Linked DNA regions of Teredinibacter purpureus. The protein of the gene in region 1 interacts with the protein of each later gene in a pairwise test. Links are inferred from orthologs where the notes say so. Each region holds a gene or a part of one and is shown on either strand. Other genes may lie near its edges.

Region 1 (3,378 bases):
GTAAAATAAACCCGAAGCCTTTAGCGTTGTTAAACCATTTGACGGTTCCGGTAGGCATAGCTCGGTCCCTTTAGTATTGTTGCTTTGCACCCATATAGTGTCTTCTGGGTATTTATTGTTATTACAGCAACCGTCTCCTTGACGGATTGGATACTTTGTAACCAACAACGACTTCATTGTCAAGTTTTTGCTCAATCTCCGCTGTTTGCGTACATTTGGTTCAGTTAGAATCTTCTTCTATAACGTTTTGTGTCGTTGGTGTAATACATGGGTAATCTTGAATTTCTTCGTCTAACCTTAAATAAAGATGACGACTCCGATTCGGTCATAGATGATGGCGGTTTAGCTGTCGAGGCTGAGAAGCCGAAGCTTAAAAAACCACCACTGTATAAGGTCGTTTTAATGAACGATGATTATACGCCGATGGAATTTGTTGTTGAGGTGTTGGAAAGTTTTTTTGGTATGAACCGGGAGCAGGCGACTCACGTAATGTTAACTGTACATACCCAAGGTAAAGGTTTATGTGGCGTCTATTCACGTGATGTTGCAGAAACCAAAGCCGCACAAGTCAATCAATATGCACGGCAAAATGAACATCCGCTGCTTTGTGAGATCGAAGCGTGTGATGATGGTGATTCTGAATGAGATTGGAATTTAAGTAGTTTCCGCATGTTGCCATAGGGCGTGGTATCGTGGTGCAGTGGAACCCAATTCAGGTGTGATAAACAATGCTGAGTAAAGAGCTAGAATCTACATTAAATACAGCGTTTAAAGGTGCTAGATCGAAACGTCATGAGTTTATGACCGTCGAACACCTTTTGCTGGCCTTGCTGGACAATGAGTCTGCCGCTAGCGTCTTACGAGCCTGCGGTGCTGATTTGAGCGTTTTGCGGCGGGACCTCTTAGAGTTCGTTGATTCTACAACGCCTCTTATTCCAGAAGAAGATGAAGAGCGGGAAACGCAGCCAACGCTTGGTTTTCAGCGGGTGTTACAGCGCGCGGTCTTTCATGTTCAGTCATCAGGTAAGAACGAAGTCACTGGTGCAAATGTATTAGTTGCCATTTTTAGTGAGCAGGAAAGCCAAGCTGTTTATTATTTGAAGCAGCAAAGCGTTGCACGCATAGACGTCGTTAATTTTATTACACATGGTATTTCGAAAGTTTCAGGTTCTAGTGGTGCTCATGGTGATACAAACCAAGAGCCGCCAGAAGAAGAGGTTGCCGCCGCAGGTGAGGGCGGCCAGCAGAACCCACTGGAAGCCTATTCCACTAATCTGAATGAACAGGCTATGCAGGGGCGTATAGACCCTCTAGTGGGGCGAGATTCAGAAGTGGAGCGCGTGGTACAAATTCTTGCTAGGCGTCGTAAAAACAATCCTCTATTGGTGGGGGAGAGTGGCGTCGGTAAAACGGCTATTGCTGAAGGTTTGGCGAAAAAAATTATTGATGATGAGGTACCGGAGGTCTTGGCAGGTAGTACGGTTTATTCTCTCGATTTAGGCTCCTTATTAGCCGGGACTAAATATCGCGGAGATTTCGAAAAGCGTTTTAAAGGCCTACTCGCAGAGCTGAAGAAGCGAGAGCATGCAATATTGTTTATCGATGAAATCCATACCATCATTGGTGCCGGTGCAGCGTCTGGCGGCGTTATGGATGCATCAAACCTTCTGAAACCCTTGTTAACGAGCGGTGATTTACGTTGCATTGGTTCCACAACGTATCAAGAATACCGAGGCATCTTCGATAAGGATCGCGCTCTTTCGCGACGATTCCAGAAGATTGATGTGAACGAGCCATCGGTAGAAGACACGTATAAAATTCTTCGAGGTTTAAAATCTCGTTTTGAAAAGCACCATAATCTTAAGTACACCGATACCGCGCTAAAATCGGCTTCTGAGCTGGCAAGCAAGTATATTGGTGATCGTTTTATGCCCGATAAGGCCATTGATGTTATTGATGAGGCAGGAGCCTACCAACAGCTGCTGCCCGAATCAAAGCGTAAAAAAGTGATTGGTGTGCGGGATATTGAAAATATTATTGCAAAAATTGCCCGCGTACCGGCAAAAACGGTATCGTCAAATGATAAAGAGTTGCTAGCAAAATTAGAAGATAACTTGCGAATGACGGTATTCGGTCAAGACGAGGCTATAGGCTCAATAGGTTCTGCGATTAAATTGTCGCGTGCGGGTTTAACTAACCATGAAAAACCGATTGGTTCTTTCTTGTTTGCTGGCCCAACTGGCGTTGGTAAAACAGAGCTTTGTAAGCAGCTTGCGACGGCAATGGGCGTTGAGCTCGTGCGGTTCGATATGTCCGAGTATATGGAGCGGCATACGGTTTCACGCTTGATAGGCGCCCCTCCAGGCTACGTAGGTTATGACCAGGGTGGTCTACTCACTGAAGCGGTAACAAAGCAGCCTCACAGCGTGGTGTTGTTGGATGAGATAGAGAAAGCGCACCCCGATGTTTTTAACTTGTTGCTTCAGGTAATGGATCATGGCGCTTTAACGGATAATAACGGTCGCACTGCCGATTTTCGAAATGTTGTCCTTATTATGACCACTAATGCCGGGGCTGAGACAATGGAGCGCTCCTCCATAGGTTTCACTAAGCAAGATCACACAACCGATGGAATGGAGGCTATCAAGAAAACGTTCACGCCAGAGTTCCGTAACCGTTTAGACGGCATTGTACAGTTTGGTGGCCTGTCGTTGGATGTTATTAAAACCGTTGTTGATAAGTTCCTGATGGAGCTACAAGGCCAGCTCGACGACAAGAAAATCACGCTGGAAATTAGCACCGAAGCGCGAGAGTGGTTGGCAGTGAATGGTTACGATGAAAAAATGGGTGCTCGGCCAATGTCGCGTATTATTCAAGAAAAGGTTAAAAAGCCTTTGGCAGAGCTGGTGTTGTTTGGTGTGCTAGCGGAGAAGGGCGGTGTTGTCACCATCGATGTGAAAGATGATGTGCTAAGGGTTATCCCTGTGGTCGAAAAACCCAAGGAAGATTCTCCAGAGGCCTGCGTTTAGTCGGCAATCACTTTCTGTTGGAATCAACACACAATAAAAAAGGCCTGCATATAAAGCAGGCCTTTTTTATTGACAGCAAATAAAGACTAACGGGCGCGGTAAGTGATTCGGCCTTTACTTAAGTCGTAAGGTGTCATTTCCACCTTAACTTTATCGCCAGTCAGAATTCTGATGTAATTTTTACGCATCTTTCCAGAAATGTGAGCCGTTACAACGTGCCCATTTTCCAGTTTCACGCGGAAGGTGGTATTCGGCAGAGTATCGATAACTTCGCCTTCCAGTTCAAAATGGTCTTCTTTTGCCATTCGGCACAAACCTCAGTCATTTCAGGTTGATTTAGAGAGGCGGC
Region 2 (3,830 bases), 510 kb from region 1 along the record:
TTCGGGCATGATCAAAATCATTTTATAGCCTTTTATGGCCGCGGCCATCGCTAACGCTATACCCGTATTCCCACTCGTTGCTTCAATCAATGTATCGCCTGAGCGAATATCACCGCGCGCTTCAGCATGCTTAATCATTGACAAGGCTGGCCGGTCTTTCACCGATCCTGCGGGGTTATTGCCCTCTAGCTTCAACAGAATAGTATTACGCTCTATACCCGTCATTCGTTGCAAGCGTACAAGCGGCGTATGCCCTACGCATGACTCTATAGTTGGAAACTCCATACTAAATTCACTGCTCCACAATCATCTCAATGTTTAAGGACGCTGACACCCGACCTAGTGTAGGCACTCCCCTCGCTGCAACGCAGCAATTTAGTCGGTAGCCCCCACCACATTCGGAGCGCAATTCTAACAGTTATGCTTCCTAAATTTCTTCTTTTTGCCTATGCTAGGCTACTTTCAGCCCCTACCAAGCAGAAACGGTATCCGACTCGCCTATAACCTGTTTTAACAAACGGTATACCTACAGGCCACTGTGCGGTTATCCGCGCCGAACTACACAGGCAATACGGTTTAATACTAAAACAATAGTTAACACGAATAGAGATACAATCTCGGCAGCGCAGCTCCCAACAAAGGCCCATTATGTTTGAAAATAGATCTCTTAAACGCAAGCTTTGGCAGCTCATTATTGGGCCTTGCGCGCTAGCGCTTCTAATCCTTTCAAGCTGTTATTTATATTTGCAGCAACAATTTATGGACGCGCAAAATATCGCACGCGATCAATTTGTTTTCGCCTTGTTTGCCGACTTCACTGGCAGCCGAGCGGTCAGCCCTGTTGCAATCGACCAGCTTTCACTGGCTCTTCTTAACACAGAAAAATTTCGCACGCTGGCAATTGTCGACAATGAATTCAATCCCATCTGGCTACGCGGACTACCGCTAAAAACACCGTCCGCAGAGGAAAGCCAAAACATCATTCGCGCAGGAAAAAGCAAACGCAGCTACTGCATCAATAATTTGTGTTACGCCTATTTACACACAAATATAAAGTTAGAGGTTTCAAGCAACACACACCAAACGGAATCGGAATACATTATTGTCGTCTCTGACAATTTAAATCACTACATTACCCGCTACCAGAGCATTATTGCCCTTCTTGTTACGATTGCCATTTGCCTATTGATAGCGGCTATTTACCTGAGGAAATATCAACGCATTATTCTCGACCCCCTAGAGAATATTCATACCGGTATACAAAACTATATTAGCGGTAGAGGCGATGCTGAAATATCGGCTAAATCCGGTAAAATTTACGGCCGACTCGTTAACGATATCAATCAGCTCGCGCGCCTACAGCGAATTACACAAGATAACCTGCAACAGAATATTGAGCAATCCACAGCGGAACTACGCGAAACGCTTGAGACCGTCGAAATACAAAATATTGAATTGGATATCGCCCGCAAGAGCGCGCTGGAATCCAGTCGAGTTAAATCTGAATTCTTAGCCAATACTAGCCATGAAATTAGAACGCCATTAAATGGCATTCTTGGTTTTTCTGAACTGCTCAAAAAAACTGAACTCAATACTCAGCAAACCGAATATCTAGAAACTATAGATGAGTCGGCGAAAGGGTTATTAACAATCATCAACGATATTCTTGATTTTTCACGACTGGAAATCGGGAAGCTTACGCTCGAATATAAACCCGTTCGCTTGCGCCAAGTTGTGGAGGAGTCCCTTCGGTTGCAGGCCCCTGCTGCCCACGAGAAAAAATTACGTCTACTTACCGTTATCGATCATGATATTCCGGAACATTTACTGGGTGACCCGTTACGGCTTAAACAAGTACTATCCAACCTTCTATCGAATGCTATTAAATTTACCAATACTGGACACGTATTAGTCAGCGTCAGCAAAGAAGATAGAGCAGATAACCAAATTACACTGCATTTCCGTATTACCGATAGCGGTATTGGCTTAAACCAAGCACAACAAGAAGAGTTATTTGACGCATTTACCCAATTGGATTCCAGCGAAAGCAGAGCACACGGCGGCACCGGGTTGGGGCTGGCCATTGCTAAAGGCCTAGTTGATCGAATGAATGGCCAAATTGGTGTAGAAAGCGAACCCGGTCAAGGAGCGACCTTCTGGTTTACCTCTACACTGGGCCGCAACCCTAACGCTGCCAATACCGTGGGTTACTTAAAAGGTACGCTGCGTAACATTCGGTCAATGGTGTACGATTGCTCCTCTATGAGCCGAACTGAAATCACTCATTATCTTCGCGGTTGGGGAGCTGAAATCCATGAAATTGCGCACTTCAACGACATCGAATCCAGCACAGAAGAAGCCTGCCGAAACGGACAAGTTAACCTTGCCATTATTGATGCGCAAGTTGATGACAAAACGTTTGATAAGATAAAACTTCGTAAAATTGTCGATACGCTCAACCAAGATTATTCCATTCCCGCGGTGATTTTGGCCTCTCCAGCAATACAACGATTAATCGAGCCTGCTTTAGCGGGTACGCATACCGCTATCATCCAGCGTCCCGTACTCTGCAATCGCCTACACCAAACGGTCTGTGAGCAGCTGGGAATTATCATTGCCGATGCCGAGACAGACACGCCAAAAACCGCGAAAAGTGCTACACGAGAAATTAAGGAGATCCACATATTAGCGGTAGACGACAACCCAGCCAATCTTCGATTAGTCACTGAACTACTGAAAGATATTCATGTGAATGTTGTTGCCATTGATAACGGCGCCGATGCCTTAAAGCTATGCGAAACGCGAGCGTTTGACCTTATTCTGATGGATATCCAAATGCCCGGCATGGACGGGCTAGAAGCAACCCGCGAGCTACGCAAACGTGAAAACCCTGACCATCGCACTCCTGTAGTGGCATTGACCGCTCACGCGGTTAATGAGCAAAAATCAAAATTACTATTGGCGGGCATGGACGATTATTTAACGAAGCCCGTGAGTGAAAACGAACTACAACATATTATCGATCGCTGGGTCGCACGCAATCCGTACAAGCGCAACACCAATGAGCACAACCTTGCCGCAAACACCACTATCGTCGAGACTAAAACCTCAACCGCCAATGTAGCGGATACAACGAGTATCGATACCGCCGACGAAGCAGCAGCCAGTATCGAAAAAGTCACAGAGAAACTCGTCGATATCCAACAATCATTATCTTTGGCGAAAAATAAACCCGATCTCGCCAAAGATATGCTCGTCATGTTGCTTGAATCTTTACCCATGGCTAAAAAGGAAATGTCGACCTACCTAAACGAAGGGAATCACAAGGAACTTCAAGAAGTTGTCCACAAGCTTCATGGGGGTTGCTGCTATTGCGGTGTCCCCAAACTACAAAAATTAAGCTCCGAGTTAGATTCAAGACTCCAACACGCACTCCAACACAACGAGCTTCCCCCACTTCTCGAAGAGAGCATCGCACAACTTCTATCCGTTATTGACCAAATGTTAGAGTGGCACGAAGCCATTGATGTAAGTGCGCTTTTTGACGAAGATGAATCGACGACTTAATGTGCCCTCAATTGCACGGTCGGGCAAGCCTTGGCGAACTATTTAAATAGCTCGCGACTCACCAACGGTTTGCCCCCCAACGCTTCGTTCAATGCCACTCTGCAAACTTGCTTAGCCGCTAAACGAGCGCCCTCGGCAGCCCATCGCCCTTCTGCGATAGCCTGAAGCTGGCTACCGCGTAGGGAAAGCTGTCTCGAATGAGGTACAACGGGTGTAAACCCCTGTGTGGGGCTGAAGGTATAATAAAATTCACTGCTTGCCTC

Evidence for each region.
Region 2: the proteins of clpA (region 1) and H5647_RS18255 interact in binary tests that used the Escherichia coli proteins (3 or more experiments, as listed by UniProt). The link is inferred for Teredinibacter purpureus from one-to-one orthologs.

What each region holds. Positions count from the first base shown.
Region 1 is NZ_CP060092.1:3,580,760-3,584,137, reverse strand. The notes cover bases 329-3,378. They hold clpA (ATP-dependent Clp protease ATP-binding subunit ClpA), read left to right. Parts: upstream 329-728; coding sequence 729-3,029; downstream 3,030-3,378. Other genes in these bases: infA (translation initiation factor IF-1), read right to left, coding at 3,116-3,334; clpS (ATP-dependent Clp protease adapter ClpS), read left to right, coding at 329-645. Outside these bases: cold shock domain-containing protein CspD, read right to left, coding at 1-58; more of clpS, read left to right, coding at 268-328. UniProt on the Escherichia coli protein: ATP-dependent specificity component of the ClpAP protease. It directs the protease to specific substrates. It has unfoldase activity. The primary function of the ClpA-ClpP complex appears to be the degradation of unfolded or abnormal proteins.
Region 2 is NZ_CP060092.1:4,090,525-4,094,354, forward strand. The notes cover bases 266-3,767. They hold H5647_RS18255 (response regulator), read left to right. Parts: upstream 266-648; coding sequence 649-3,567; downstream 3,568-3,767. Other genes in these bases: cysM (cysteine synthase CysM), read right to left, coding at 266-285; recO (DNA repair protein RecO), read right to left, coding at 3,606-3,767. Also shown: more of cysM, read right to left, coding at 1-265; more of recO, read right to left, coding at 3,768-3,830. UniProt on the Escherichia coli protein: Member of the two-component regulatory system UvrY/BarA involved in the regulation of carbon metabolism via the CsrA/CsrB regulatory system. Phosphorylates UvrY, probably via a four-step phosphorelay.